Regions from separate parts of the Lysinibacillus sp. 10T31 genome, predicted to be linked through region 2. Evidence: predicted binding sites of a transcription regulator. Region 2 holds the regulator's gene; each other region holds the start of a gene.

What was found. The regulator LexA, encoded in region 2, represses DNA repair genes until DNA is damaged. The targets are predictions, from matches to a motif close to CGAACATATGTTCG.
Region 1: a site for LexA is predicted at 2,054-2,067, ahead of AC1DCY_RS23645 (DUF6731 family protein). Genes of this name have one in related genera too.
Region 3: a site for LexA is predicted at 10,011-10,024, ahead of uvrB (excinuclease ABC subunit UvrB). Genes of this name have one in related genera too.

The regions. Positions count from the first base shown of each region.
Region 1 covers NZ_JBFTHS010000060.1:6,277-17,481, reverse strand. Annotated here, with positions in the region: gene AC1DCY_RS23650 (hypothetical protein) at 611-1,060, opposite strand; gene AC1DCY_RS23645 (DUF6731 family protein) at 1,078-1,974, opposite strand; gene AC1DCY_RS23640 (helix-turn-helix domain-containing protein) at 2,417-2,758, opposite strand; gene AC1DCY_RS23635 (hypothetical protein) at 2,913-3,332, shown strand; gene AC1DCY_RS23630 (hypothetical protein) at 4,190-4,900, shown strand; gene AC1DCY_RS23625 (ORC-CDC6 family AAA ATPase) at 4,893-6,557, shown strand; gene AC1DCY_RS23620 (single-stranded DNA-binding protein) at 7,318-7,545, shown strand; gene AC1DCY_RS23615 (DNA cytosine methyltransferase) at 7,583-8,656, shown strand; gene AC1DCY_RS23610 (DNA cytosine methyltransferase) at 8,658-9,872, shown strand; gene AC1DCY_RS23605 (hypothetical protein) at 9,950-10,645, shown strand; gene AC1DCY_RS23600 (hypothetical protein) at 10,657-11,205, shown strand, end outside.
Region 2 covers NZ_JBFTHS010000035.1:6,031-17,235, reverse strand. Annotated here, with positions in the region: gene AC1DCY_RS18775 (GspE/PulE family protein) at 1-936, shown strand, start outside; gene AC1DCY_RS18770 (type IV pilus twitching motility protein PilT) at 951-2,000, shown strand; partial or broken gene AC1DCY_RS18765 (type II secretion system F family protein) at 1,997-3,201, shown strand; gene AC1DCY_RS18760 (prepilin-type N-terminal cleavage/methylation domain-containing protein) at 3,304-3,762, shown strand; gene pilM (type IV pilus biogenesis protein PilM) at 3,882-4,853, shown strand; gene AC1DCY_RS18750 (PilN domain-containing protein) at 4,853-5,446, shown strand; gene AC1DCY_RS18745 (potassium transporter) at 5,443-6,168, shown strand; gene AC1DCY_RS18740 (prepilin peptidase) at 6,397-7,149, shown strand; gene AC1DCY_RS18735 (gamma-glutamyl-gamma-aminobutyrate hydrolase family protein) at 7,245-7,967, shown strand; gene lexA (transcriptional repressor LexA) at 8,119-8,736, opposite strand; gene yneA (cell division suppressor protein YneA) at 8,899-9,213, shown strand; gene AC1DCY_RS18720 (YneB family resolvase-like protein) at 9,210-9,878, shown strand; gene AC1DCY_RS18715 (GNAT family N-acetyltransferase) at 10,226-10,738, opposite strand; gene AC1DCY_RS18710 (DUF3021 domain-containing protein) at 10,784-11,205, opposite strand, start outside.
Region 3 covers NZ_JBFTHS010000067.1:894-12,098, reverse strand. Annotated here, with positions in the region: gene AC1DCY_RS24350 (hypothetical protein) at 1-81, shown strand, start outside; gene AC1DCY_RS24345 (murein hydrolase activator EnvC family protein) at 78-1,403, opposite strand; gene ftsX (permease-like cell division protein FtsX) at 1,483-2,367, opposite strand; gene ftsE (cell division ATP-binding protein FtsE) at 2,357-3,043, opposite strand; gene AC1DCY_RS24330 (DUF4097 family beta strand repeat-containing protein) at 3,381-4,574, opposite strand; gene AC1DCY_RS24325 (hypothetical protein) at 4,640-4,861, opposite strand; gene uvrA (excinuclease ABC subunit UvrA) at 5,085-7,949, opposite strand; gene uvrB (excinuclease ABC subunit UvrB) at 7,957-9,936, opposite strand; gene AC1DCY_RS24310 (IDEAL domain-containing protein) at 10,403-10,645, opposite strand; gene AC1DCY_RS24305 (competence protein ComK) at 10,871-11,205, shown strand, end outside.

The DNA.
Region 1 (11,205 bases), on a different contig from region 2:
TTTCAAGGCTTATGAAAAGTGTGGTAACAATTCATTTTTCTTTAGCTTTAAATTCAATAATTTGAGCAGATTTGAAGTCGTTTTCCATGTCGAGAACGGCTTCTTTTCTGTTGTTGGATATAAGTGACTATAGGTGTGTTAATGTCTAAAATCATGTATTGGTATTTTTTTATACCTGCTGCAATTACATATTTCTCAAATCTTATATTTAATGTGGCTGTTATCTAAACATATAAATGTATGTAGTCTTCTTCACCGCAGCTTGCTTTCATGGACAAAGGTTGTCTACGCTTATGTATGCCACCACAATATGTACAACTCTTTAGCATCGTCTCACCTTCCATAATTATTTTCCATAGTTGGAATATAATTACCCTCACTGCACAGAATAGTTTTTAACTGAATAAAAAGGTGGTGATAAAATGAATCCGTCCTTTTACGAGTTAATAATTCTTTTGCTTTTAGTAAAAGCTATCTTCTTCTAATTAAATAATAAAGAAGATGACGACACTTGAAATGAGTGTTGTCACACGTTAAATAAAAAAATACATAATGGTTGTTTTTGTTTTATACATAATAAAAAGCCACACCTTGTTAGATGTGACTTAGATTAGCTATTTTTTTGAATACTCTTTATAACTTTTAAAAATATTTTCACAACGCTATATATAACTAAAAATGAATATGACAAAAGACATAGCCATACATAGAACAAAACTTGATAGAAACACTTTATTTTAATGATGTCTTTAGTTAATAGCATTACAACAGCTAGTATTGAAAGCGCTAATAATAACTTAATAGTACCACCTAGAAGTTGTAAAAGTTTTTGTTCGGTGTTAAGTTCCCTTAACTTTTGAAAAAAGCTATTGTTAGCAAAAGCAGGTAACATAGCAACGGAAGCAATTAAAAATGCCACACCAATTGAATTGAGTGTTATGGCTCCCAACAATACATTATCAAGATTGGAAATATCATCTGTTTTAACACCCATTAATTTGAATAAAACAACAACTGTTAAAGAAATTATAGGATAAAACACTTTTTCTATTCTTCCCACAGTCATCAACCCTATTCTTAGTTATTTTTAGATATGAACATTCGATCTAGAAGTTTCTTTTTCTCTAAATACGCTTCTTCAATTTTTTCCTTCACAGTAACGAATGTAAGCTTCTGCCCCTTTGTAAGCTTTACTGTTTTCAAGGACTCCATTTTACCATTTATTAAATCTAAAGTATCCGTATCATTCGTAACATTACCTCGTACTTTTAGGACAGAAACTTCTTCGTTAGCATATGGTAACAAGGCCTTTAACTTTCGTAAAGCAGCAGCTTTATTAATAAATTGATTTTTTTCAGGGGTAATTGTAATTTTCATTCTCCCTGCTTCTAGCTTATTCCCCAATTCTAAATCACCATCAATAGACCGACTGTCCGACGCCAGTTTATCCCAGCGTTGTGGTGCTGCGATACTATATTCAATTTCTCTTATGCCTGGTATTTTCTCTAATCTATCTATTATTCGGTCATCGACAACTACCTCTAAATCCAAATCGTCATCTTCAGTGTTTTGAAGCAGGAAATTAGTAAGCTGGTTATAACTTAATGCATTTGTACGGTGTGCAGAAATAATGTCATTAAATGGGTCAAACAGTACGATAGTGTCTTTAATCGGTCCTTCATCCGCCCCTTCCCCATACGTGTCTCTATCGCCATCAATTTTACCAACGTACGCTTCAGAATAAGTGTCAATCTTCTCTATATGCCCAATCCAGAAAAATCTTGAAGTAGATTCCTGAATTTTTTTTAGCTCTCTAAAACGTACTACGTACCCGCTAACTGTTTTATTCCTTAAAACTTCCTTTGGTTTTGTTTCAAGTTCTTTTTGAATTTCCTCTAAACATTTATTTAGTCTTGAACCATTTGTACTTTGGTGAAGTCTGTAGTAATCAAATCTTATGTTTTTTGTAGGCATGTTAATCCCCCTAGATTATCGACAATTTTATACAAAATTATACTCTATATTCCAAGGAAAATAAAGGAAATGCATCAATCGAACTTATGTTCCTATTTTAACACGATGTTATGTCTAAGTAAACAGAAAAAACACCGACTAAAAAATGAACTGCGCCCCAATTGTTAGATGTGTCTAACAATTGGGGTGCAGTTCATATCAAGGGTTTTTTATTTTGTCTATGTCATATAATTTCATTAAGTATCAAACAACGTAGTCAAAGCGTAGTCGCTCAACTACATTTCAATGTAGTTGGCGAACTTCTGTATAGCTTCTTCTTTCGTTTTCTTCGTAACGTGTGCATAGATGTTCATTGTCGTTTGTACATCACTATGGCCTAAACGATTGTTGTAGCTGCACCAATACGCAATAAATTGCTCTCTTAAAGATTATTACAAAAAAACTACTCATTATCTTTCCAAGCAATTAAAGACTCAATAAACTTTAAAACGGCTCTTTGATCTTTCTTAGAACGACCTTCTAACAGATGTAGCATTTCCTCTAATTCGAAGCTAAGCACTTTTGGATGGCTTTCTTTATCGTCAAATAGCTCTTCTAATGTAATTTCTAAAGCCGTGCATACTTTTGTAAGGCTTTCAATTGTAGCGTTCTTTTCTCCACGTTCAAGTTGTCCAATATATGTGTTATGCAAGGAAGCACGATATGCTAGTTCTTCTTGGCTTAGTCCACGTTCTTTACGTAAATAGCGGATTTTTTCGCCAACTACTTTAACTATATCCGTCATGTAATCACCTCATCATTTAGGATTGATGAGAAATGATATTTTATCCATATACTATAGATATAATTTTTATTAAATTAAATATATACCATTGATATTTTATAAGAGAGCAGTTAGTATATAGTCAGCCAGAAAATGATATAGGGAGTGTGTTGATATGGATTTAAATTATAGTTTAATGATGGGTTTAGATTATAGTTTATTGATGGATTTAACAGATATAGAGTTGAAGCTAGAAGAGTTGGAAGCTGGATATAAGAAAAAGTATTTCCGTAAAGATACGAAAAGAGAATGGAGCTTTAAATGTCATTGCGACGAAAAAATAGAAAGCAATGTAGCAGATGAATACTTTATTGTATCAATTACCTGGAAAGATCCGAATGCTATTGGCCGTCGCTTCTGTTCAAAAGAATGCGCAGATATTTATTTCAATGAGCAACGTAATAAATTGTTAGTTGAACGTGAACGGATTATTGAGGAAAGAAGAAAGATGAGGGAGGTTTATAAAGAAGCGGAACGGAAGTTTATAGCTAGCTATAAAGGAGAAAAGTTAAATAAGGTTTTGGAAAGCATGTAGTATCTATAAATGGATGCTGCATGTTTTTTATAGGCAATTTTATAATTATAAGGGACCAATTAAGTGGGGTATAACATTTTCAGGGGGATTTGTTTTGATACATAGGTTAAATTACTATGTTGATTTTCTTGAGCATATCTAACTACTAGTTCTTTTGTTAAACAAAAAACAGAGTAAATTTGATCTTTACTAATTTGATCAAAATTGAGCTCTTTCAAGTTAAATCCAACCCCAGGATTGATTATCCATACCGATTTAGGTATGCAATATACGAGTAAAACGTTTCAAGAAAAATATGAAATGATTCCGTCGTTCAGTCGTATAGGATGCTCATATGATAACGCAGTATCGAGTCTTTTCATGTAACATTGAAGAAAGAAGAAGTATTTCGAACGCGCAAGACAGCTAGATTGGGGCTATTTGAAATAAATTGAAGGTTGATACGATCATAAACGAGTTCATAGTACCATCGATTTTCTAACACCAGATGTATGCGAAAGAATATGCCGAGCTTCGGTATAAATCTGTGGTACAAACAATCTTCCCCTTCACACTTTTTGCCGCAACCTCCATGAGTTTCTCGTTCTACATCCCGTGTAGTCTGTCAAAGGTTCTTTTCACTTTGACTGGCTACACGGGATGTGGAACACTCGATAAATGGAGGTTGCCTCAAAACAAAAACTTAACTTTTGTGTGTGTGGAATCTTCACTTAGAACCAATTATTTTGATGAACCATGTGATTGGTAAATGAGGCTTTTTGTTAATTTTATCAAAAGAAACTGTATTATATTCTCATTTTATATCTATTCATCTGAATTATTGATACAATATGTCAAAATGGTATGGAGTGACAGATATGGATTTCTTAAAAAGAATGGAAGATTTCGACCTGTATATGCATAGCCTTATTAAAGAACATTTTGAAAATCATGATAAGGAAATAGTTGAGCTTTATAGTTTATTGGAGTGCTTTAGTAACTTTAAAGCTATTTATTCTGATATAGAATCTAACATAATATTGGATGAAGTGCAGGCAGATTTATTTAGTTCTATATACTTATCTAATAAAGGAATGTATAGAAATGCATTTATTTCTCTAAGAAGTAGCTTAGAACTAGGTATAGGATATTTATATTTTATAGATAATAATTTAGATTACATAAAATGGACGCAAAACAAATTCGATTTAAGTTGGAGTCGATTAAATGATGAAAACTATGGTGTTTTAAGAGTAGAATATTTTAACCTCTTTTATAAAAATGAGAATTTAAAAGATTCGTATAAAAATTTAATTAATAAATGTAAAACTAATTATAGAATTTGTTCAGAATATACTCATGGTAAGTATGGTTTTATGAAAACAAATTTAACATCAGTATTTGAATATAGTAAATACGATTACTCGAATTTTATAGACGCTTTCAAAGAAATTGTATCTTGTTTAATTACCTTGCAAGCTATTCGTTTTAATAAAATACTAAATAATAGATTAAGTTCTGAGTGTCTCGAAGATGTCGAAGAGATATTAAAAGCAGAAGGTTTAAAGGAGATTTTTGTATATGAATAACGTTTTATATAGAACAGAAGATATAAAGGATAATGAAATTTTGGATTACTTTGTTGATTCTAAAATGGATAGAGATATAATAGAGAGCCTAAAATCGAAATCGCCAATATTATTAATGGGAAGTCGTGGGAATGGTAAAACTATGCTTCTAAAAGTAGCTGAACAAGAGTTAGATAAAGAATTTAATAGTAAACGTATTCTAAGTGTTATCGTAAGTTTTAAAAAAGCTGGATTTCTACATGAGGATGAAAGTGAGTTTTTTAATTATTGGATGATGTCTAAAATATTGATTGCCTTAAAAAAGAAATTAAGAAAAATTACCGGATTAGGAGAATACAACTTATTTGAAGAATACTATACATCTGAATATAATTCTGAAGATGCTGTAATTGGTAAACTTACTTCCTTTTCGGAACAACTCGAAAAAGCTTCTAAAAAAAGAACCTCTCTAGAAAAAGATAAGATAAAATCACTTGCTGAGGGAATTATTGATGATATAAAACCTGTTAGTGAAATTGAATATTTTCAAGATATTATTGAAGAATTATGTGAAACTACTGGTATAGATCGAATAATTATCTACTTTGATGAAGCTTGTCATAACTTTATTCCGTATCAACAAAGAGAGTTTTTCACTCTATTTAGGGATTTAAGAAGCCCCTATATTACATGTAAAGCAGCTGTTTATCCTGGTTTAACTTCATTTGGTACTTTTCAACCTTTTCATGATGCAGAACTAAAAACTATTAACAGAGATATTCTAAGTGAATCGTTTGTAAAAAACATGAGAGAAATATTAGAAAAACAGATGCCAGAAGAAAGTTTTAATAAACTTCTTAAAAGAGGCCATTTTTTAGATCACTTAATATATGCTTCAGCGGGTAACCCACGACTACTATTGAAAAGTGTGTTTTCTGCCACACAAGAATTTAAAGCAGAGTTAAAAACCAATACCGTCAATGAAACAATTAAAAATTTTTATCGAAATGATATTTGGTCTGAGCACACAAAAATAGCTGATTTATATAAGAATATAAAGCCATTAGTTAACTGGGGGAGAGATTTTATAGAAGATGTTGTAGTACCTGATACAATAAGTAAAAATTATGATTGGTTATTAAAAATAGAAGAAAACCGCCAAACATCATTTTTTTGTATCCATAGAGATGCCCCTGAATCAGTGAAAAAGGCGATGCGGTTATTAGAATATTCAGGGATTGTAACACTTCACACACATGGAACGAAAGTAAGAAAAGCAGTATACGATCGTTATCTATTAAATTTAGGTATAATGGTTTCTCAAGAATCGAAGCCATCCGAATTACTAGATAACATAATACCTAAACTATCCGTGAAATTGTATACAGATTATGGGATGAACTCTCCTAAATATCCTGATTTAAACTTGATAAATGGAATCCCGGATTATCAAGGGGGAGAAGAGATCATTAAGATAATTTTACAAAAGTCCGTAAATGAATTAGATTTAACTGACTATCAAAAAAGTCTATTGATTAGTGCTGGAATAAATACAATTGAACAGGTATTATCAGGTTCAGAAACAGATTTAATGAGGGTTTATAATGTTGGAGAAAAAAGATCAAGAAAAATATGGAATAGTGCTTATAATTCTGTAATAGAATATGTTTCGGGATAATACAAAAATTAGATAGGTTATATGCTAATGAAACTATATTATTTGTATAGGACTACAAAATGACCACTCCGTAATAGGTGATTTGAAATTTAGCTTGTTTATTGAAATCTTTTAAAACACTTTATTATAATTAAAATATTTTATAAGCAGCAGCCATCAATGTGGTTGCTTTTTATTATGACCAAAAGAAATTCAGAAATTTACATATAAAAACAAGGTGGTGACCCCTGATTGAAGCAATTGCCTCAATTTTTCTTATCATAAATATAAAAATTTGCCCCCCAACAACATTATTTTTGAAACAGGGCATTGAAATTAGCGAAAAATCTTTATAAACACTAGTATATCAACACTTTTATAAGATTGGTGATAGAAGACCCGCAGTCTCCATACATAGAAATTACTAGTTTCCAAAAGTGTCCAAATACTTTTGTATCATTGATTTGGGTACTTTTTGTTTTCATTCAGTCAGACCCAATGTTAATTTCGGATTCAGATATTCGATAGATACGTCCATTGTAGTTTTGACATATCTGAATGTACTAAAAGATCCCGGATTTCTTTGATACTAGCTTCAGCTTCTAAGAGAGGAATAGTTCTATATACTAATACGACCTCTGTATTTAGATTTTAGTTGTACACATAAAAAATTGACACGCTTAAAAGAACGAAAGTTCTCGTTATATCATATAGACTATTTACAACAGCTCAATTTAAATATAACATATGCATATGCTTATGTTTATGGAGGACTGGCAAAATGGATTGTTTAAAAATTGCAGTGCAAGAAACTACATACTTACAATCTGGTGAAGAATTTCTAGTAAAAGATTTGTTTAAAGGATATGAATGGAATCGTCTAGGAATTGGTGAACGCCGATCATTAGGGGCTTTATTTTTAAATGAAGTAAAGAATGGTCATTTAAAAGAAATAATCCAGATAACGAAAAAAAGTAGTGCTAATCAACAAATTTATACAAAAATTTAATTGATAGAGAAATAAATACGGAGTTGAAATAGAATTGATGACAAAGAAAAAACCGACCGTAATCGACATGTTTTGTGGATGTGGTGGATTATCTAGAGGATTTATGGATGCCGGTTATGAGGTTTTAATAGGTATTGACAATAATAAGGATGCACTGGTTAGTTTTAAAGCTAACCATGATGGTGCAATTGCAATGGATGGTAACTTATTTGAAGGCACAGCTATTTTAGAAATTGCGAGTTTAATCAACAATCGTCAAGTGGATCTGATAATTGGTGGACCACCCTGCCAAGGATTTTCATTGACTGGCAAGCGTGAGGAAGATGATGAACGAAATACGTTATTTAAATCAATGGTGAATGCTGTAGCATTCTTTCAGCCTAAAGCCTTCGTTTTAGAAAATGTACCTGGTCTAGCTACCTTATACAACGGAAAAGCTCGCGAAGCAATAATAAAAGAATTTACTGATTTAGGATATACAGTTAATGATCAAATTTTATATGCTCCTGATTATGGGGTGCCACAAATTAGAAAACGTCTTTTCTTTGTCGGGCTTTTAAACGGCAAGAAATTTGAATTTCCAGAACCTATTCTAACGCCTGAAAACTACGTAACATGTGAAGATGCAATAAGTGATTTACACGATTTCACTGATAATTTAGGATCTGAAGCTAGTTCTTACAAATCTGCTCCACAAAGTACGTATCAGAAGTTAATGAGGAAAAATGCCACTGATTTATTTAATCATGTCGGTACTAAACATACCGAGCTTGTAATAGATGTTATTTCTCAGGTCCCTGAAGGTGGGAATCACAAAGACTTACCACCAGGTGTAGGAGATAGCCGAAAATTTAATGAGGCCTGGACAAGATATCATCGAAACAAGCCATCAAAAACAATTGATACTGGTCACCGTAACCATTTCCATTATGAATTCAATCGAGTGCCATCTGTTAGAGAAAACGCGCGTTTACAATCATTCCCAGATGATTTTCGATTCTATGGGAACAAAACGCAACAATATAGACAAGTTGGGAATGCAGTTCCTCCATTATTAGGTTTTGCTTTAGGCAAACAAATAAAAAAATATATTATTGATGAGGATAAATAATATGGCAACTTATAATTTTATCGATGCTTTTGCAGGTTGCGGAGGTTTATCTGAAGGTTTTAAAGCAACAAATCAGTATAAAACATTGGCCGCCATTGAATGGGAACAGCCGCAAGTCCTAAATCTTATCAATCGCTTAAAAAATAGATGGGATTATAAAAATGCTGAAGAGATCGTTATGCGATTCGATATTCAACGTACTGACGAACTTTTAAGCGGATGGACTGATGATGAGGAATATGGATCACATCCTGGGTTAAATAACCTAATTGGTGACAAAAATGTAGATATCGTAATAGGCGGACCACCCTGTCAAGCCTACTCGCTAGCCGGCAGAATAAGAGATGCAAATGGGATGCGTGAGGATTATCGTAACTATCTATTTGAAAGTTATTTGAAAATCATTAGTGCATACCGCCCTAAAATATTCGTATTTGAAAATGTACCTGGGATGCTAAGTGCTGCACCGGGCGGGGTTCCCGTTACTAGTTTAATAAGAGAAGCCATACATGATCTAGGTTATACAATTGTTGATGACTTACGTAAATATGCACAAATCAACCTTGCAGAATATGGAGTTCCACAGTTACGTAAACGAGTAATCTTAATAGGCCTCCGAAATGATTTATATGATAACCCAGAAGAAACGTTATTAAACTTTTATTCAAATATTTTACCAAAGTATAAGGAAGCAACACTTACTGTTCGTGACGCAATATCTGACCTTCCTCGTCTTTATCCGGTAAATATAGTTGAAAAAAAGGCCGGGAAAAAGTTATCGCATTCTTATAGTGAAAATAATGCGATTAAAAATCACTTACCGCGCTTCCATAGTACAAGAGACATTGAAGTGTTTCGTATGTTGGCAGAAGATATTGAAACAGGTAGAAATGAATATACATCAACGGAAGCATTAAGAAATCTTTATACACAACTTACTGGTAGAAATTCAAATGTGCACAAATATCATGTATTACGTTGGGATAAACCGAGTAATACTATACCTGCACATTTATACAAAGATGGTTTACGTCATATTCATCCAGATTCTGAACAAGGTCGTTCAATTACTGTGCGTGAAGCAGCAAGATTACAAACATTCCCTGATGATTATGAATTTATCTCTAGTGTTGGAGACAACTACAAAATGATTGGGAACGCAGTACCGCCGAAATTTTCGGAAAAACTCGCATTGGCAATTTTGGAAATACTATAAGAAATGAGGGGGGATTTACAGAATCCGCCCTTTTTCTATGGTAAAATAAGCTTATATTCATATATAGAGGTGATAGTATGAAAAATAATGAATCGCTTTATTTTGATATTTGGCGTAAAAAGAACTTTAAAAAACTTGTAAAAGCCTATACGAAGGTTGCTGAAGTCTATCCTACTAAAGAAGCTATGAGAGAAAACTTTGGTGTTTTTTTGGATAAATATGTGGATTCACGAGGGAGATATACTGGAACACAAAAACAATGGAATAGCGTATATACATTAGGAAGAGAATTAGGAGTTTTCTACCGTGAGAATGACCAATCTGGCTATGATTTATCTCCATTAGCTCAAGCAACATTAACAAGTCAAATTACGCTAGAACAGTACTTATTAATTTATTTATTAAACCTCAATCAACTGATTAATGGTATACTAGTTCATCCGCTTAAAGAAATACTCAACTTTATTTCCGTTAATGGTACAATAACAAAGCAAAACCTAATACATATACCGGAATTTAACTTACTCACAAAACCTTCCGATAATCAAAACCAACTAGCAAATGTTTTTTTACACCGCTTAGTAGAATCGGAAATTCTTGTGAAAAGTAATAAAACGACATATCAACTAGGTACTAAATATACAATAGAAGAACTATATAACAGCATTAATGAATATTCTGATTCAGCAACTAAATTTGCAGATTTAGATCATTCTCAATACGTAGAGATGTTATCTCAGCAAGTTAATTTAGTTCCTCAGTATTTAAATTAGGAGGATTTCTCATGCAAATAGTTGATAATCTTGCTGTTTCGTTATTAGCAAAACCGTTTGCGGTTTTATACGGACCAAGTGGAACTGGGAAAACACGTGCAGCGATTGAGCTTGCACTAAAAATAAACAGCCAATACTTTGTACATAATTGGTTTGATATAACTGTTAATCGACACGGTGTAATCACGAGCGGACGTAGCGCGGAATTCCAGGAAATGGTGCAAAGAAACGAAAGTAGAAATAATCATTTTATTCTAAGAGATGGAAAAGAGACAGCATATACTACTTTAGAATTTTGTGAAAATGTTGATTTTAAAGACGCTAAACAACAACAAGAATTTTTAAAAGAAGAGTCTAACCAATTACAACTTGCGGCAAGTATTAATACAAATATTTCTTGCTACAAAGTTATTCCAGTTGGTTCAAATTGGACAGATAATAAACCGCTAGTTGGATACACCAATCCATTTGGACCTAATAATCAAACTGTCTACGAAATAACACCTTTTATAGAGTTATTACTATTAGCAAATCACCCTGAAAACTTAGATAAACCCTTT
Region 2 (11,205 bases):
GATGGACGTATTAAAACAAATGTTAATTTCAAGCCAGTAGATATTCGACTTGCGACACTGCCAACTGTTTATGGAGAAAAAGTGGTAATGCGTATTTTGGACTTAAGTAGTGTAGCCAATTCTATTGACAAGCTTGGCTTTACAGAGAAAAACGAAGTCCTTTTCCGAAACATGATTGCCAATCCTAATGGTATTTTGCTCATTACGGGACCTACAGGGTCAGGTAAATCATCTACATTGTATGCTGCCTTAAGTAACTTGAATGAAGAAGAGGTCAACATCATTACAGTTGAAGATCCGGTTGAGTATCAGCTTGATGGTATAAACCAAATTCAAGTGAAAGAAGAAGTAGGCTTAACATTTGCAACTGGATTACGTTCAATTTTGCGTCAGGACCCAGATATAGTGATGATAGGTGAGATAAGGGATTTCGAAACTGCGCAAATAGCGGTACGAGCTTCATTAACAGGGCATTTAGTTTTAAGTACCTTACATACAAATAGCGCAGTTGAGTCGATTTCTCGACTACAAGATATGGGGATAGAACCGTTTTTATTATCCTCTTCACTAGTAGGAATTATGGCACAACGTTTAGTACGAAGAATTTGTCGAGACTGTGGAGAAAACTATACTTTTACCAACCATGAATTAGAAATAATGCGTAGTAACGGCATTGAAGGTGTTACACATGGTAGACGCGGAAGAGGCTGCCCTTCGTGTAATCAAACAGGGTATCGTGGACGGATGGCTATTCATGAAATTTTACCAATCGACCGCAATATTAAAGAAATGATTTTAAGTCGAAGTAGCGATAGTGTGATCCGCGATTATATGAAACAAAAAGGCTATTACACATTACTGGTAGATGGGTTGTTAAAAGTAGTAGAAGGACAAACAACCACTTCAGAAGTATTGCGTGTAGCAAATGCAGATTAGGATGTGAATCGTTCATGACAACATTTAGAAATATTGATGAGCTATTAATGCGCGCATATGAAGAAAAAGCGTCTGACCTTCATTTAACAAAGGGGATTCCACCTGTTTATCGTATCCATGGACAACTAGAACATTATGGAAATGAGCTACTAACTTCCGAAGAATTACAAACAATGGTTAAAGCTATTTTACCAGAGCAAAAATTACAAGAATTTCATGATAAAGGGGAAACCGATTTTAACTATTCATTGCCTGGGAAATGCCGTTTTCGTGTAAATGCATATCATCAACGAAACGAAGTGACAATAGCAGCCCGTTTGATTGAAGCAAAAATTCCTTCCATTGAATCGTTAAATATGCCACAGGTACTGTATCAATTAGCAGAAAAACCACAGGGACTAATTTTAGTGACTGGTCCAACAGGTTCGGGTAAGTCTACAACACTTGCTGCAATGATTGATTATATTAATGAAACAAAATCAAAGCATATTATAACGCTTGAGGACCCGATTGAATATTTACATGCACATAAAAAATCCATTATCAATCAACGTGAAGTAGGGGTTGATACCCAGAGCTTTGCCAATGGCTTGCGTGCAGCATTACGTCAAGACCCTGACATTATTTTAGTAGGGGAGATGCGTGATTACGAAACGATTTCAACAGCTATCACAGCTGCAGAAACAGGTCACTTAGTCATGGCGACATTACATACAAGTAGTGCTCCAACAACAATTGATCGTATAATTGACGTTTTTCCACCGCATCAACAGGGACAAATTCGTGTGCAACTAGCCAATGTTTTAGTGGGCATTGTTTCACAGCGTTTATTTGTACGTAAGGATGCCAAGGGACGTATTGCTGCAACAGAAATATTAGTACAAGCACCAGCTATTTCGAATTTGATTCGAAATGAAAAAGTTCATCAAATTCCTACTGTTATGCAGACGAGTAAAGCTTTAGGAATGCATACTTTGGAATCTTCGATGCAGCGCTTAATCACCATGGGGAAAATTTCTTTGGAAGACGCAAGGCCATATATGAATGCGGGGGATTATAGTTGACCGTTTTTCGATATAGTGGACGCACAAAAACTGGTGCACAAAGAAAAGGAAACATAGACGCTGCCAACAAAAAAGTAGCACTTGAAAAATTACGAGCTCAAGGCATTAATGCTCGTGAGCTGGAAGAGTCTAAAAGCATTTTACACAAAGACTTAAATATTGGCGGTAAAGTAAAGCACCAGGATTTCGTTATTTACTGTCGTCAATACGCAACACTAATCCGTGCTGGAGTTTCAATTGTAGAGGCAACACATATTTTAAGTGCGCAAACGAAAAGTAAAGCATTAAAAAAAGCATTAGAACAAGTGGAAGAGGATATCCGCGGGGGGACAGCGTTTTCAGATGCAGCGGCCAAGCATCCAAAGGTTTTCCCAGTAATGTTTGTTAATATGATGCGCTCAGGTGAGGCAACAGGGAATATCGATGAGACTTTAGAGCGTTTAGCAGGGACACTTGAAAAACAATTCAAAATTAAGAAGAAAGTTCAATCGGCTTTGACATATCCGGCTATTTTATCTGTGCTAACAATCGCTGTAGGTATGTTTCTAATGGTATTTATCGTTCCGACATTTATGGCTACTTTTGAAGAAATGGACATGGAAATGCCATTATTAACTGTTGTTGTTGTCAGTATTTCGGATTGGTTAATAGCATACTGGTATTTTGCAATCGGGATTCTATTACTGTTGATTCTTCTATTTAGATTTTTCTATAAAAATAATAAACAGTTTCATTACAATGTAAATTATGCATTATTGAGAATACCAGTATTTGGTGTTTTAATGCAAAAAATGTAATCGCTCGTATGACAAGAACCTTATCATCTCTGTTCAGTAGTTCAGTACCAATTCTACAGGCACTTACAATTGTCGAAAAGGTTGTAGGGGATCCAGTTGTAGGCAAGGTTGTACTAGAAGCAAGAGATAACCTAGAAAAAGGCGGTACCTTATCTGAGCCATTAGAAAAAAGTTGGCTATTCCCTCCTTTAGTAACCCAAATGACATCTATCGGGGAAAAAACAGGTTCTCTTGATTATATGCTCGAAAAGATAGCGGATTTCTATGAGGATGAGGTGGATCGCACCGTTGATACATTAAAATCGCTCATCGAACCATTAATGATACTAGTTTTAGCTGCCGTTGTAGGTGTGATTGTCGCAGCAATTTTCCTACCAATGTTCGCATTATACGAAAATATGTAAGCTTACTAACTTTAAAGGGGGTGGTAAAGAGAAAAGTTGTCGTAGCAATGGGTGTACTTGAGTTTTCGGACTAATCATAACAATTTATAAGGAGGAACACCGATGTTCAAAAAAATCTTAAACAAAAAACTATTAAAAAATCAAAAAGGTTTAACGTTAATCGAGCTATTAGCTGTAATCGTTATCCTAGCAATTGTCGCGGCAATTGCTATTCCTGCGATTGGAAACATTATTGATAACTCAAAACTCAATGGAGTAAAGGCAGATGCTATTAATGTATTAAACGCTGCTAATCTTTACTATACGGATAATCCTGATGCTAAAGATGGTGTTAAAGTTTCAGAGTTGATTACTGCCAAATATCTCGATACAGCTGGGAAAATTGCTAAAGACACTAATTCTAGTGTTTCAAAAGAGGTTCCACGCAGGTTAACAGCTACAGTAAAGGAAGCAGTAAAATCTTTCGATGTTAAATTCAATAGGGTTACGATAGATGATATAAATGGGGACACAAAAAAAGGAAGCGAGCTTGAAGAAGTTCTTGAAATAAATCCAAAATAACACCTTAAAAAAGTAACCCTCCCAACCTACTCAGAGTCGTAGTTTAATCTAAGCTTCTGGTTGGGAAATGGATGGTTAATTCATTAAAACCTTAAGAATAAAAGGAGGCATCTTTCCCCATGTTTACAAAAAAGAAAAAATCGCATGTGTCGATTGAAATAAAGGATTATATTTTGCGTGCGATTGTGGCAAAAGGTGCTGACCCGTCGCAATGGAAGGGTTATGAAATGCCATTAGCACAGGGAATTGTTGAAGGTTCTGTTATTCATGATGAAATGAAATTGTTTGATTTAGTGAAAAATAATGTTGCAAAATGGGCTGGCAACAAGCAAAATGCGCGTATTTTTGTGCCGGATACTTCAGTTTTGTTAAAAAGTTTTGAGCATCCTGATGATATAGAGTTAAATGAATTAAAAGGATATGTGGAGATGGAACTTGGTCATTCCATTCATCTTCCATTTCAAGATCCTCTTATTGATGTGTATGACCCAAATCCTAATGATGGACAGGCCATGCTATTTGCAGCACCTTCTGAAGAAGTTACGAAAATGATTGGACTTTTACTCGATGCTACATTAGAACCTCAAGTAGCAGATATTCGTGCATTGTGTAATATTCGTCTGTTAGAGTATTTGCAGTTAATAAAGGATGATCGAACTTATTTAATAGCGGATTGGTCAATTAATGAATTGTCGATTAGTATTTTTTCATATGGTCAATTGGAGTTTTTACGATACCAATCATTTGATACAGATTTATCGGAATGGAAGCCTAAAGAGATTGAAGAGTATCGTTTTTCTTATCATTTAGAAGCCGAAGACGATTATCGTATCATTCTTACCGATCAAATGCTTGAAATCGATCGTATTATGAATTTTTTTAAGTTTTCCTTACATAAAGGTGAGAAAAGTGTCGATGAGATTATAATTTTGGGAGATAATCCACTACTTCGTGCTATTAAAGATTTGTTAGAAAATAATTTTTCGGCACCGATTATTATGTTAAATGATTCAGTCATTCAAAAATCATTCCCTCAATTTTCAGAGGAATTTGCAAGCTTAATTGGACTTGCATTGAAGGAGGTTAACTGATGGTACCAGAAATTAACCTCTTGCCGAATTTGGAAAAGAAGCATTCAACACCTACTTCAATATATGTAGTATTTATTATTCTTATTGGTATGATAGTAGGATATATGATTTTCTTGTTTTTCCAAGCAAGAATTGATCTTACAAAATTAAACGCACAGGAAGTAGAGCTTTCATCGCAGCGTGAACAGCTTCAAATTGAGTTAGATGGGAAGCGAAATTTGAACCGAGGTTCATTGGAGCAATCTGTACAATTTGTGGAAAATGTCTCGTATCCCGTGACACCCTTAATGGATGAAACTCAAGTATTATTGCCAGAGCAAACGTATTTTAGGAAATATGTGTTTGGTGAAGAAAATGTAGAAATTACGGCTGATTTTGAAACGTTGTCAGCTATATCGGCTTATTTAGAAAAGCTAACTGCAAGCCCCTATTTCAATGATATAAAGATGGATACTATTTCTAATTTTGACGTATCTATTGGAAACCAAGAAGAAGAAAGTGCTAAGGACAGGTATAAGGAAGTACCACGTTATTCGGCAACTATTACATTAGGAATTGATTTTACATTTCTCGCTGGGGGTGGAGAATCATGACAAGTAGTAAAAATTCAACGATTCTACTCCTAACAGCTTTAATTGCCTCAATTTTATTTGCGCTATATTACTATATATTGACACCTAAATTAGAAGAAGTTGATGCGAAGGAAAGCTCAATTAACTCCCTTCAACAAGAAATTTCTACTATTCAGGAGCAAATTGCTTTAATTGAAGAGAATGGAAAATCATCTAGTACAAGTAACTTAACATTGCGTAAAAAAGTACCTCAAACTCGAGCTATTGATGAAGTAATTCGAAATATTGAAGAGATTGAGGCGGTGACGGGAACACGGGTAGAAGCTATGGAATTTAATAATTATGATTCACTCGTAATGGATTCTACTTTGACAGACCTAAACTCTACAAATTCTGAGGAACAGGCTGATACACAGCAATCTACAACTGAAGCGGATGAACAAGCTGTTGCTAAGAATGGTGAAACACCTGAAGTGAAAGATAAATTACCAACTGCTACTTTCACTAAGGATTCCTTACCAAAAGAATTAAAACTAGTAACATTTAGTATTGATGTTATCGCACTAGATAATAAAGCAATGGTTGAGTTTATAAAAGAGATTGAAAAGATTGATCGTGTGATGAAAATTGATGCTATCGATTTCACGTTGACTGGTGAAGAAGCGAAATTCCAGGAGGACGCCGATACAACCTTAAAAGCTACCATACAAGTAACGACGTTCTATTATGAAGGACAACAATAATTTAACTTCTTTCAGCGGGTGTCCAAACACCTGTACCTGTCGCTACGCTTTCGGTACAGAAAATAATTGCTGAAAGAAGTTAAAAGCCTCCGGCGGATGTCATGTAATAGGAAAGGAGTTCTTTGTGCAGGCACAAAGCCGATTCCAGACGCAATTATGCCGAGGCATAATTGATTGGCGCGCATACTTCAAATGTATGGGCGTCTATTAGTATAGGAGGACATAAAAATGGAAATTGCTTATACAATTACAGTTTTACTATTTGGGCTCGTTCTTGGCTCATTTTTTAATGTAGTTGGCTTACGTGTGCCTTTGAAGGAGTCTATTGTGCGTCCACCCTCGCATTGCACTTCTTGTAAGAGACAGTTGACGGCACTTGATTTGGTGCCTGTTTTGTCTTATTTATTTTTAGGTGGGAAATGCCGTAGCTGTGGGCAAAAAATTTCTTGGATTTATCCACTGATGGAACTTTTAACAGGCGTATTATTTGCCTTTGCTTATTGGAAATTAGGCTTTAGTGCAGAATTTTTCGTAGCGCTTTTATTAATTTCATTATTAGTTATTATTGTTGTATCAGATTTTGCGTATATGCTTATCCCTGATAAGATACTATTATTCTTTTTACCATTGCTAGTTTTGGGACGAGTGATATCTCCTTTGTCTCCGTGGTGGGACAGTATAGTTGGTGCTGTGGTAGGTTTTGGCATATTATATTGTATAGCTGTTCTATCAAGAGGTGGAATGGGTGGTGGCGATATTAAATTATTCTTTTTACTTGGGCTCGTACTCGGCACAATACATGCAATTCTGACGCTATTTTTAGCAGCCGTAATTGGCATGATTGTTGGGATAGTTGTGTTAAAGGTACGCGGGCAGGGAAGAAAAACGCCTATACCATTCGGACCGTCTATTGCTCTAGCTGCAATTATTATCTATTTCTATGGGGATGCGTTGATGAATTGGTACTTCGGATATTGGTAATTAATCCAGTGAGGGATTCCTTCAACGATTAATAATCTTCACCAATCAGGCTTTTACAGGAGTTAATGCAAGATAAAGATCATGGAGGGGATAAGATGAAACCAATTATCGGTATAACGGCTTTTGCAGAGGATGATTTGTCCTCAAGATTAAATGCTGCTTATAGCAAAAGTATAATTGAAGCAGGGGGTATTCCACTTATAATTCCACTTGGAGTTGAAGAGGATGTAGCACAAATTTTATCTTTAACGGACGGATTATTACTATCGGGTGGCTATGATGTACATCCATTCCTCTTTAATGCAGAACCTACACCAAAATTAGGGAAGGTTCATCCAGAAAGAGATTCAGTGGAGCTTGCTTTAATTAACGCGGCCAATATTCGGAAAATGCCGATTTTCGGAATCTGTCGGGGGCTTCAAATACTAAATGTTGCGTTTGGAGGCACAGTCTATCAGGATATTGATAGTGAGTATCATAGTAAAAAATTAATAAAGCATGTGCAACAAGCGGCAAGAGGCGTTGCAACACATTATGTTAATCTATCACCTGACACATTATTAAAAACGATTATTGAGGAAGAAAAAATTGCTGTGAATTCATTTCATCATCAGGCAATAAACGTAGTAGCTGAAAAGTTGAAAGTGATAGCAAAATCTAGTGATGGTATCGTTGAAGCGGTAGTGCATGATGAATTACCATTTTGTCTAGGAGTACAATGGCATCCTGAAGAGCTAGCCATAGCAGGAGATGAAATATCAAAGAAACTATTTGCTGCATTTGTAAAGGCAAGTTTGAAATTTAAGGTAGAGTCATAAAACTTTATAAGCATTTTGTAAGGTGTAAGGAATCCATTCAAAAGTGGGTTCTTTTTTAGTGTATAAAATGGTTCAAAACATAAGAAAAAGAGGAATATGCTCATTATGTGAACATAATATCCTCTTTTTATATTTTAATATTGAGATACTTTTAATGTACACGACGATATAAACCTACAACATGTCCCAAAATAGAAACTTGATCTACGATAATTGGCTCCATCGTTGCGTTTTCAGGCTGTAAACGGAAATGACTTTTTTCCTTAAAGAAACGCTTTACAGTTGCTTCATTTTCTTCAGTCATTGCTACGACAATATCACCATTATCAGCTGTTGATTTTTGTTTAACAATAACTAAATCTCCGTCTAAAATGCCAGCTTCAATCATTGATTCACCCATAATTTCTAGCATAAATAATTGATCTTCACTTGTCCCATAAATATCTGGTAGTGGGAAATATTCATCGATATTTTCAACAGCAGTTATCGGAGAACCTGCAGTAACCTTCCCAACTAATGGGACATGAATAACATGTTGCTTTTGAATAGAATCCTCTGGTTCTAGAATTTCAATAGCACGTGGTTTAGTTGGATCGCGTCGAATCAAGCCCTTTTGTTCTAAACGAGCTAAATGTCCATGAACTGTTGAGCTTGAAGCAAGTCCAACTGCTTCACCAATCTCACGTACAGACGGTGGATACCCCTTTGCTCGTACTTCTTCTTTAATGAACTCTAATATGGCCTCTTGTCGTTTCGAAACTTTTTTCATAATTGCTCACCTCTTTTTTTATTCATTCTACTTATTAGTAGTATAACAGAATGCGAACACTTAAGCAAACATAGGTTCGAAAAGTGTTTGACAAAAACATTTGTTCGTACTATTATGAGAACATACATTCCGAACAAACATTCTTGAAAAGGGGTTATAAACATGAACTGGTTAAAGAAAAATCCACATATTACAACTTTATTAGGAGCTTGTCTACTATTTGCAGCATATCTTTTTATAACAGACCCAGGCGATGTAACATACACAGAAATTGAAATTGCACATGGTGATAGCTTATGGTCGTTAGCCGATCAATACCGTGGTAAAATGAAAACGGATGAATGGATTAAGCTTGTGAAAACAGAAAATGAATTATCGAACGTACAAATCATTGCTGGTAAATCACTAGTTATTCCAGTAGTGGGTGACCAACCCTACCCTATAAATTCAATTGAAATTGCGAGAAACGAAAAATGATAATGAATCAACAATCGGCCGTTGTCTATTGCCGTGTGAGTACAGAAAAAGAGACACAAAGTTCCTCGTTAGAGCGTCAGCAAGAGGAGTTGATGCGCTATGCTAAAGAACAAGGATACGAAGTCAAGCGTGTTTTTAAGGACAAGCATAGTGGCTATGATGTGGAACGTGAAGGTTTACTAGAAATGCTCGATTTCATAAAAGAAAAAGAAATAAATGCATTATTTGTGCAGGATGAAACACGTTTAGGACGTGGAAATGCTCGAATGGCAGTATTGCATTTATTGCAGAAAACGGAAACTGATGTTTTTTCTATGCGAGACGAGGGACCTTTACAATTAAATGAAATGGATACGATGCTCCTGGAAATTTTAGCAATCGTTGAGGAGTACCAGCGCAGAATCCATAATGCTAAAATACGTCGTGGCATGCGTCGTGCCGTTGAAAATGGTTATCGCCCGGAAAACAATTTATCTAACCGTGGAAATCCAAATGGTCAAGAACGTAAGGATGTTCCTGTAGAAGAAATTGTCAACCTACGTAATCGTGGCTTCACCTTTGAGGAAATCGCCATGACTCTTAGAGGACTAGGCTTTGATGTAAGCAAAGCTACAGTCCATAGGAGATATCGGGAAATTCAAGAGAGAAGCGAACAAATAAAGTGACGTTTTAATCAGTGGGAGTATGTCGTCCCGCTGATTTTTTTATTTTTAAATGCTCTAAGCGCCCAAAGTGACGGATAGAAACGGCGAACTAATGGATAGAATGGCGAAAGTGACGGATAGGATCGTCAAAATGATAGATAGACCAGAGAAAATGCCGGTTAGAACCCAATCGACGATAAGAATAAATTAACTAAAATTCATTTACTAAATTGCATTCATTATAGAACGGTATCCAGAAGCAAATTTAAAATAAGAGAAGTAGCGATTTCTACCTCTCTTCCTCACATATTCTCTATAAATTCGAAAACAATCGTGTTTTCTATGATTTTATCAATTCCGAAACTATTCTATATCCATTCCTCATCTAAGACAGAGTAATAGTATTCATCCCACCACTCATCTCCATTTGGAATACATTTTTTAAAATAGCCCTCGCGTCTCATACCGATTTTCTCCATTACTCGATAGGATGGAGTATTTTCTGGCTGGCATGTTGCAATAATTCTATGAAGTTTTTTTTCTTTAAATCCGTAATTTAGTACAGCTTTTGCTGCTTCAGAGGCATATCCATTATTGTAATAGTTCGGATTCAATACCCAGCCGATCTCATACGTATGGTCACCAAAATATTGATGGAAAACAATATGACCAATTACAATATTTTCGCTTTGTAAAATAATAGGGAAGTATTTTGCTTGTTCACCGCTATTTTCTGATACAAAATTTCGAGCTTCTTCTTCATTAAAAACGCCCTCTGGAATATACTTCATTACATTTGGATTCGAAGTATATTCATAGACAGCTTGCCAATCTTGAATCTTAAATTCTCTTATTAATAGTCTGTTCGTTTTGATAAACATTTCACTTTTCCCCCAATTCATGAAATTTTACATTTGTTTTATTTTCTATTTATTTATCAGCTCATCAATCTTTTTATTCATTTTTTTCACTTCTGATTTGTTATATAAATAAAATAACAGCCAAATTAGAGTAAATAGCAAAACACTAAAGAATAGCATTAACATAGTTATTCCTATAGAAGATGTGGGAAGCCAATTTAAAAATAGTGCAACAACAATAAAAGTACCTAAAGAAATTGCAAAATGGATAGCTGTTTGTAGTAAAAACGTTAAACGTTCTACTTGATAAATATAGGATGGTAATACACAAGCAAGCCCTACAATAATTGAACCTAGAGATTGTTGTATAAAGTCTGCCGTAATAGCTTCTAAAAAAATATCTCCAAAAATCCAAGAACCAAAAAGATTAATAAAAACAAAAACTGTACAGCCCATACTTACACCAAACGCTACATTTTTAAAAAAAT
Region 3 (11,205 bases), on a different contig from region 2:
CTTAGACTGAGTTCCTCTATTTCAGCGGGTGTTTGGACACCCGCTGCTATAAAGGGGAAGTCATTCGCTGAAAGAAGTTAAATCGGAATATATTTTAATGGATTGTCACTTCCGACTGCTTGTCCTCGCCAAGGGCCGATGTGCACTTCAAAGTGCAAGTGTGGTCCTGTTACTCTTCCAGTCATACCCATAGCTGCTATTTGCTGACCTTGGGATACCTCTGAACCAACACTAACATTGAAAGAACTTAAGTGTGCATAAACTGTCGTATAAATTTGACCGTTGATAGAATGTGTAATGATGACAACATTACCATACGTGCTTAGTGGAGCAGCATAGGAAACAACACCGTCAGCAGCTGCCCAAATTGGAGTACCTGTACTATTTGCAAGATCGATTCCATAATGGAACTCTGAACCGCCAAACTCACGCCAGCCATAAGTCGATGTTAAACGACCATTTGTTGGCTTAATCCATGTACCATTCGATTGAGGAGCATCGACTGTTGAAGATCCAGATCCAGATCCAGACCCGGATCCAGCACCATTATTGCTTGCCGCTGCCTTGGCTGCGGCAGCGGCTGCTGCCTTGCGTTTCGCTTCTTGTTGACGAGCAACTTCAGCTAATCGATTTTGCTCATTAATGATTTTTTGTTGTAATTCCTCACTAATATCAAGGGCCTCAGAATATTCTTTCTCAAGCAATACTTTGTCTGATTTCAGCTTTTCTTGCTCTTTTTCTAATTGATCAATTAATTTGTTTTTCTCAGCTTTCTGTCCATCCAATGATGCTTTTAAACGATCAAGCTCTGCTTTTTTATCTTCGAGCTTTTGACGTTTACTTTCTAAGACTTGCTTTTGTTCCTCTAATTTTTGCTTGTCATCTTTTTGATCCTGGATAATTTGTCGATCTGCTTCAAGCAATGCATTAACAGCAGAGAATCGGTCGATAAAATCTACGAAGCTATTAGAGCCAAGTAATACGTCTATATAGCTAACGGAACCACCCGCTTGGAGGGCACGAGCACGATCCTCTAACAATAAATCACGCTCTTCAATTTTGTGCATAAGCTCTGCTATGTCATCTTTTAAAGACTTTATTTCTGCATTTGTAGATTGAATTTCTGCCCTTACATTTTTGATATTGCTATTCGTTTTATCAATTTCAGCATTTAATGTTTTAATTTGATCTAATAATTTTTGTTGTTTGTTATCATTTTCAGAAATAGCATTTGATTTATTGTTAATGGATGAATTTAAGCCATCCTTCTTTAATTCAATTTGTTTTTTTTCATCTTTTAAATCCGATAAATTAGTTGCATACGCTGATGGAGTTTGGATAAAAAGAAATAGTGCAGATGCTGCAGTAAGTGTTTTTAATGAGTTTTTCGCCATACTTTTCACCGGTTGAACTCCTTTTCGACTCTTATTTTGGTTGATTGTCATTTCGGCCAACACAACTTAGTGTGAAGCCTAACGAAATCTAGACTTTTAAAAACTTTCGTACTGACATGAAACTTCCCCAAATACCAATTAGTACACCGATGAGTAATAGTAGACCGCTTACTTGGTACACAAGAGGTGAGAAATCAAGTACTTGAATAAGTTCGCCTTTTAATCGAGGCGCAATAATTCTATATACATTGTGGTAAAGGGTTGCGATGACCGCAATCGGAATAATAGAACCTAAAATTCCGAGCCACATTCCTTCTAATACAAATGGGATACGCACGAATGAATTCGTTGCTCCGACAAGTTTCATAATTTCTATTTCATCACGACGTGCAATAATGGTAATTCGAATCGTATTAGAAATTAAGAAAATCGCTGTAAATAATAATCCTATAATAAGCACTATCCCTACGTTGCGACTAATATTTAAGAAATTAAATAGTTTTTCTACTTTGCCTTCACCATACATAACGTCATATGTATAATTAAATTTATCAATATTTTTAGCAACAGTAGCTGTTTGCTGAGGATCAGAAGCCTTCACATAAATAACATTACGTAATGGATTACTTTGCTCAAATAGTTTGAAATCGTCCCCAAAATCTTTTACTAATTTCGTTAATTCATTTTCCTTTGTCGAATAGGTCATCTCTTCGATACCTGGTAATTTTTTGATTTTTTCCATGAGCGCTTTTTCAGCAGCTTTATCTGCTGTTTCATCGATTAACACTTTAATTTCAACATCGTTCTCTAAATCAGCTGCTACTTTATTTAAGTTCATCATAATAAGCGCGAATACGCCTACTAATATTAATGTAACTGTAACTGCACTTACTGAGGCAATAGTCATCCAGCTATTACGGCCAAGAGACTTAAAACTTTCTCGGAAATGACGTTTTACTGTATTAAATTTCATAGCCGTAGTCACCTCCGTGCTCATCACGGACAATCATTCCGCCTTCAATTGCAATTACTCGACGACGAATCGTATTTACGATTTCACGGTTATGGGTTGCCATCACAATAGTTGTACCTCTTGCATTAATTTCTTCGAATAAATTCATAATGTCCCAAGATGTCTCAGGGTCAAGATTCCCGGTAGGTTCATCAGCAATAACGACCTTCGGCACATTCACAATAGAACGTGCAATCGAAACACGCTGCTGTTCGCCACCTGAAAGTTCATTAGGGAACATTCTTGCCTTTTGCTTCAGTCCCACGAGCTCTAGAACCTCCATTACCCGACGGCGAATTTCAATTGGTTCTTCCTCGATTACCTCTAGTGCAAACGCTACATTTTCATAAACACTCAAACGAGGTAGCAGTTTGAAGTCTTGGAAAACCACTCCGATTTGACGGCGTAAAAAAGGTACCTTTTTATTTTTCAATTCTGCTAAATTTATGCCATTAACAGTGATTTCTCCCGAAGTAGCTTTTTCCTCGCGGTACATTAATTTAATAAATGTAGATTTACCTGCACCACTTGGACCTACAACATAGACAAATTCACCTTGCTTTATGTTAACGGAAATCCCATTTGTCGCAACAACGCCGTTTGGGTACTTCTTTGTCACATTTTTCATTTCTATCATAATTAGACCACCTAAATCTCTTACCATGTAAGAGGTATTTCGTTCCCTATTATAACACTCTATTTCTCCCTTTTTCATTACAGTTTCATTTCATTCCGTGGTAGTTCCTGCTATTTCGTTATTTCATTGCCACAAAATTAACATAGACTCGACATACAAGAAAGCAGAAATCGAGCCTAATAGTGGAAAGTCGATTTTTGCTTTTCTTATGTTTTTAAGCAGTAAAAAAGCATTCAAGCTATGCTGTTTTGCATAGCCTGAATGCCTTTTGTTATATCAATTATGCCTCGGTAATCATCTCACCACCTATAGAGATGGGAGACTTCTACTGAAGAAGTTATATTTGCTGCTCGTCAGTTGTTGTATAGCGTACTAAAACTGCGCCTGTTTTAGACTCACCTTCGATAAATAGACGATTAGCATTCTCTATTTCTTTATCAAAACGTACTACTTTTGATAAAAATTGATCCTGTGATTCAATTTTTGAAACATCTTGAATACCAACATCTACTTTACCAAAATTCGTAACAATTTTACCGCTTAACGATATTGTACGTGGCACATACAATTCAACAGCTCCTGCGACTGTTTGTGCTTTGATTTTCGATGAATTAGTAGAGCAAGTTGTGACAACAACATGTCCATTAACCGATTTTGCTTCAACTTCATCCAATGCCCCATCTAAATAGACGCGACCATTCAATGTTTCAGCCTCTAAATCTTTACCACGAACATTTGTTAATTCAATGGAACCATTAGAAGAATCTACTTCTGCCTTTCCAAAGTTAAACTTAGAGCCTTTAATCGCACCGTTTAATGTCTTTACTTTTAATTGCTCGAAATCCGTATCTTGTAAAGTAACACTACCGTTCATTAAACGTACTGATAATTTTTCTAATTTATCCTTTGGAACAAGTACTTTAACATTTACTTGAACAAGCTTAAGTTGACTTAAAATTCGTAGTGAATCTCCATCTTCTTTGACAACGAATTGCTCAAGGAAGTTAGCACGCGTTTCTTCTTCACTATCATTGACAAGTGGTGCCTTTACTTTACAAATGACTTGGAAGCTATCTCCTTCAGCAGTTTCTAATGAAAAGTTTCCATTCGGTAATTCAGCAATTATCTTGTCTACATGTTCAGCTGCAACTTCTTCCGTATGTGTAAACTCGAATTTATCACCAAATGGAGAAGTTACATCAAATTCTTTGACCTTTTTTACAGCCGTATTCATCATATCCATAAAGAGTGAACCAATTTGTGATAAGTCTTTACGGAAATCTCGCATTTCTTCTTGGAAATATTTAGAGAAATCTTCATCTTGTTGCGATTGTTGGTCCTTGTGACTTTCATCTTTAAATACTGACTCTTTTTCTGTTGAGGAATTCTGGTCCTCATTTACTACATCATTCATAACATTTTGAGTGGACTTGCTAGGTTGCTCTAATGCTTCTAATAATGTAATCGCCTCTTGCGCTGAAATTGTTCCTTTTTCCACAAGTTCTAAAATTCGTTGACGTTCATTTTGCATAATTAAAATAGCCTCCCTCAGTTCGTTATATTATTTATACGATTCATTTCGTGAAAAGTTTCACCTTAAAGATGAAAATATTGGGTATAGATCTTTTTTAGGCTCATTACCAATAGCGTGGGGTTGATTTCCGTTCCGGCTGGGCGCTTTGCCGCTGACGCTTCGCTTTCGCGCAGATAAAACATTTGTAGCTGCCGCTTTGCTTTCGCTACAGAAAACATTTGTTGTTGCTTTCGCACAGATAAAACATTTGTTGCTGTCGCTACGCTTTCGCACAGATAAAACATTTGTTGGTCACGAAGGCGTTATCACAGGACGTGATGGTTTTAGCCTTCGTTCCTCTATCGCTAATCCCCAAGGAGTCGTCCACCCTCCACTCCAATCAACTTATCCACATGACATACGTTTTAACATAATGTCACCCAACTTCCGATTTTTATCGACATCTGCCTTCGTGCATACAAAAAAAAGTTCGCAACTCCCCTTAGGGAGTTTGCGAACTTTTTATAGTTATTGAGAAGCCTTTTCTAAAACAGCCTCCATACGCATACGATCTCTTGTTAATATCGGTTTTAAATATTTTCCTGTATAAGAGCCACTTACTTCAGCGACTTCTTCTGGTGTACCTGTCGCCACAATAGTACCACCTTTGTCTCCGCCTTCAGGCCCTAAATCGATAATGTAGTCTGCTGTTTTGATGACATCTAAGTTATGTTCGATGACTAGCACAGAATCGCCATTTTCTACAAGACGCTGTAAAACCACGAGTAAACGTGCAATATCATGTGCATGTAAGCCGGTTGTCGGCTCATCTAAAATATAGAATGATTTACCTGTTGAACGACGGTGTAATTCAGAGGCTAATTTGACACGCTGTGCCTCACCACCAGATAAAGTTGTAGCAGGTTGTCCTAATTTCATATAGCCTAATCCTACATCCACGATCGTTTGTAGCTTACGCTGGATTTTTGGAATATTTTCGAAGAATACAACTGCATTTTCAATTGTCATATCTAAAATATCTGCAATGCTCTTATCTTTATATTTCACTTCAAGTGTTTCACGGTTATAACGCTTTCCATGACAGACTTCACACGGTACGTAAACATCTGGTAGGAAATGCATTTCAATCTTTATAATACCGTCACCACGACAAGCTTCACAGCGGCCACCCTTAACGTTGAAGCTAAAGCGACCTTTTTTATAGCCACGTACCTTTGCTTCGTTTGTTGTTGCAAAAACATCTCGAATATCATCAAAAACGCCTGTATACGTAGCTGGATTAGAGCGAGGAGTACGGCCGATTGGTGATTGGTCAATATCAATAACCTTTTCGAGCTCATCAATCCCCGTTACTTCTTTATGTTCACCAGGCTTCACTTTTGAACGATTCAGTTTTTGAGCTAATGACTTATATAAAATTTCATTAATAAGTGTTGATTTTCCTGACCCTGAAACCCCTGTTACTGCAACGAATAAGCCAAGTGGTACATCAACCTTCACATTGCTAAGATTATTTTCCTTGGCACCTTTAATCGATAATTTGCGCCCATTCGGTTTGCGACGCTCAATTGGTAATGGAATAAACTTCTTACCACTTAAATATTGCCCCGTCAAAGACTTTTCGTTTTCCATTACTTCCTGCGGTGTTCCTGCCGCTACAATTTGACCACCATGCACACCTGCGCCAGGACCAACATCAATGAGATAATCAGCCGCCAGCATTGTATCTTCATCGTGCTCGACAACAATAAGCGTATTGCCAATATCACGCATATTTTGCAGTGTACTAATAAGACGGTCATTATCACGTTGATGCAAGCCGATTGATGGCTCGTCTAAAATATAGAGGACGCCCGTTAAACGCGAGCCGATTTGTGTCGCAAGGCGAATTCGTTGAGCTTCTCCCCCTGAAAGTGTCCCTGCTGCTCGACTTAACGTTAAATAATCTAACCCTACATTGACAAGGAAGCCAAGTCGTTCTTCAATTTCACGTAACACAAGTCGAGCAATTTTCATATCCTTTTCGGATAAATCTAGCTCTTTGAAAAATGTATCAGCTTCCTGAATCGAATACTGTGTAACTTCACCAATATGTTTATCTGCTAGTTTTACAGCTAATGTTTCAGGCTTTAAGCGATAACCTTTACAAGATGGACATGCTTGCTGCGCCATATATTTTTCCATTTGTTCACGCACGTAATCAGACGTTGTCTCCTTAAAACGGCGCTCCACATTACGAACAACACCTTCGAATTCAATCATTTGATCTCGCACGTTGCCAAACTCATTTTCATAATGGAAGTGAATTTTATCTTTACCAGAACCATATAAAATTTTATCCATCTTTTCTTTCGGAATATCCTTTACTGGGACGTCCATCGGGATATCATAATGATCGCACACAGCCTTTAATAACTGTGGATAATATTGCGAGCTTGTTGGTTCCCACGGTGCTATTGCATGCTCTAATAAACTACGGTCCCAATCAGGTACTACTAAATCAAGATCCACCTCTTGTGTCGAGCCTAAACCATCACAGCTAGGACAAGCTCCAAATGGACTATTGAATGAAAACATGCGAGGCTCTAGCTCACCGATTGAAAAACCACATATTGGACAAGCATGATGCTCACTAAATAATAATTCCTCATGTTCCATTACATCGACAAGTACACGCCCATCTGCCAAACGTAATGCTGTCTCTAAGGAATCACTAAGACGTGCCGCGACACCTTCCTTCATCACAACACGATCGATGACTACTTCTATAGAATGCTTTTTGTTTTTATCAAGTTCAATTGCATCATCTAAATCACGTAGCTCGCCGTCGATACGTACTCGAACAAAGCCCTGTTTTTTTAAATCTTCCAGTAGCTTTACATGCGTTCCCTTACGCCCTGATACCATCGGAGCAAGTAACTGCATTTTCGTTCTTTCTGGATAAATTAATAAACGATCGACCATCTGCTCAATTGTTTGGGAGGTAATTTCAAAACCATGATTCGGACAAATTGGCTTACCGATGCGCGCAAATAGCAAACGTAAATAATCATAGATTTCCGTTACTGTCCCAACTGTAGAACGTGGGTTACGGCTCGTCGTTTTTTGATCGATTGAAATAGCAGGAGATAATCCCTCTATTGCATCGACATCTGGTTTATCCATTTGACCAAGGAATTGACGGGCATAGGCTGAAAGCGATTCTACATACCGACGTTGTCCCTCTGCATAAATCGTATCAAACGCTAATGATGATTTCCCAGAGCCTGATAAACCTGTTAGTACGACTAATTGATCGCGTGGAATTGTGACATTGATATTTTTTAAATTATGAGCTCGTGCACCTTGCACGACTATTTCAGTATTTTTCACAAGCCATTCACCCTTCTAACTTCAATTCAAATATTGTATCGCGCAGCTCAGCAGCTCGTTCGAAATCGAGCGCTTTTGCTGCTTCCTTCATTTCTACTTCTAGAGTAGCAAGTAACTGATCTCTTTCCGCCTTCGTCAGCTTCTTACCTTTTGTTGCCTTCGTTACATAGGATTCTTCTTCTTCTGCAACCTGTGTCGCACGAATAACATCAGGAATTTTCTTAACAATCGTTTTCGGTGTAATGCCATGCTCTTCGTTATACGCCGCTTGCAGTGTTCGACGACGCTTCGTTTCCTCAATCGCCTTTTTCATCGAATCCGTCATATTATCTGCGTACATAATGACATGACCATTGGCATTACGTGCGGCACGTCCAATCGTTTGAATTAATGAACGCTCTGAACGTAAAAATCCTTCCTTATCAGCATCTAAAATCGCCACAAGGGAAACCTCAGGAATATCTAGCCCTTCTCGCAATAAGTTAATGCCGATTAGAACATCGTAAGTACCTTTACGCAGCTCGCGAATAATTTCAATTCGCTCTAGCGTCTTAATCTCTGAATGCAAGTACTCCACCTTTAAGCCCATTTCTTTCAAATAAGCCGATAAATCCTCTGACATTTTTTTCGTCAATGTTGTAACGAGCACTCGTTCATCACGAGCAATACGACCATGAATCTCATCGATTAAATCATCAATTTGCCCTTCAATAGGACGTACGTCAATTTGTGGATCAAGCAGCCCTGTTGGACGAATAATTTGCTGCACCATTTCCGGAGTATGCTCAAGCTCATACGGGCCAGGTGTTGCTGATACATAAATAGCTTGATGTATATGTTTCTCATATTCTTCAAAACGTAAAGGGCGGTTATCTAGTGCTGATGGCAAACGGAATCCATGCTCAACTAGCACACCTTTACGTGCTTGGTCACCGTTATACATTCCTCGAACTTGTGGCAAAGTAACGTGACTTTCATCGACTACAAGTAAAAAATCATCAGGGAAATAGTCAAGTAGCGTATATGGAGTTGCCCCCGCTTCACGCAATGTTAAATGACGCGAGTAATTTTCGATACCTGAGCAAAAGCCCATTTCACGCATCATTTCTAAATCGTAGCGAGTACGTTGCTCTAAACGCTGTGCCTCTAATAATTTATCCTCTGCACGTAAAAGAGCTAAACGCTCCTCCAACTCTTTTTCAATATTTTCAATGGCCTTTAGCATTTTTTCTTCTCGTGTAACGAAGTGGGATGCAGGGAAAATAGCCACATGATCACGATCCGATAATATTTCACCAGTTAACGCATCCACCTCGCGAATTCGATCGATCTCGTCCCCAAAAAACTCCACGCGGATACAATGCTCATCACGAGATGCAGGGAATATTTCCACTACATCGCCACGTACCCGAAACGTCCCACGTGTAAAACTCACATCATTTCGCTCATACTGTACATCGACCAGTTTTCGAAGCAACTGATTACGTTCAATTTCCATTCCAGTACGCACTGACACGACCATTTCACGATATTCTTCTGGAGAACCTAGACCATATATACAGGACACGGATGCAATAATAATGACATCATCACGCTCGAATAATGCAGATGTTGCAGAGTGACGCAATTTATCAATTTCATCATTAATGCTTGAATCTTTCTCTATATAAGTATCCGTCTGCGGTACATATGCCTCTGGCTGAAAGTAATCATAGTAGCTGACAAAGTATTCAACTGCATTATTAGGGAAGAACTCTTTAAACTCACTATATAATTGACCCGCTAATGTTTTATTGTGTGCCATAATAAGTGTCGGTTTTTTTACCTGTTTAATGACATTAGAGATCGTAAACGTTTTTCCTGTTCCTGTTGCACCGAGCAACGTTTGATGACGTTTACCTGCACGTACACCCTCCACTAATTCCGCAATTGCCTGTGGCTGATCTCCACCAGGCGTATATGGCGCTTGTAAATCAAATGTTTGCACACATGTCCCCGTCCTTTCCTACCAATTTGATACATATATTTTAGCATAGCCTTATTAAAATTTCGAACATTTAACGAACGAATGTTTGTAAAAATTTTTCCGTTTGCTATATTTTGAGGTGACTCTAATAGAACGTATGTAACGAAAAACTCAATTGCAGCCCATCTATAAATAGATTACCCTTTCCAAATGTTAGCTAATCGGGTGGGACGGTGTAAATACATGACCTTAGCAGGAAATTCAATGTGTTTGGGGATGAATTGCTCGTCGAAATCGGGTCTATTAAAGATTTATGCAAGTGCAAGCGGATCCTTGGGAGATTTGATCGAGTAAGAGGGAGAAACAATCAGATAGAATAGAAAACTGCTCAGACCCTGAACGAATTCGAGGTATCCAATCATCCATCTTGCAAATAAAATAGCAAAAAAAATCCCACCCTCCAATAACAGAGAGCGGGGTAGTCATATTATTCACTTACATCTTGGTGTAAAGCTACTAGTTCGGCTGCGTATAGATGAAATGCCTTTTCATCTTTTTCATCGAGTGCTCTATCTATCAGAACCATGAGCTGCTCTTCACGATGCTTACGCTGGATATGATTTAAAAATAAATCTAAATAAATCTCGTTTAATAATTTCTCTGCCTCATCAACTTTCTTTGACTGACCAACGGCTTTTAGAAAATCTGTATACGAATAATATTTATCCAACGATCTCACCTCGATCCTTTTCTAAATTATAAGAAAATTGAAATTAAAATGCAATGCTTAAGAACTGAAATTTACTTCGATTTACTATTAATCTCGTGCAATTTCAAGCAATTTCTCTATGCAATTGCTTGATATATCAATGATTTTCTTCTTTTATCTATATTTTCTGAATTCAAATCTTTGTTCTACACTTCAATAACAAATAGAAAAAGGAGGCTTGCATAAATGTCAGCAAACTACGTCAATGGATATTTAATGTCTTTCAACACCTATTTACTTCAGCCAATTCAGTATGACTCTAAAATTTTCACACGAGTAATTGATAAGCATAATGAACTTATCGTCACACGGAAACCAATGCATATATTACGAAAATCTTGTATCTCACTAGGAACAACCTATGAAGCAGCAAGACATTCCGCCAAACGCTTTTTCGGCAATCAACATAAACTTCCAATCGTTGTCGCTTATGATTATGGTTATCCTTGTATTTTCCTACCAACATATTCACCAAATTCTATCCACAATATTTGGATCGGTCTTCACGCCATTTCGAATAT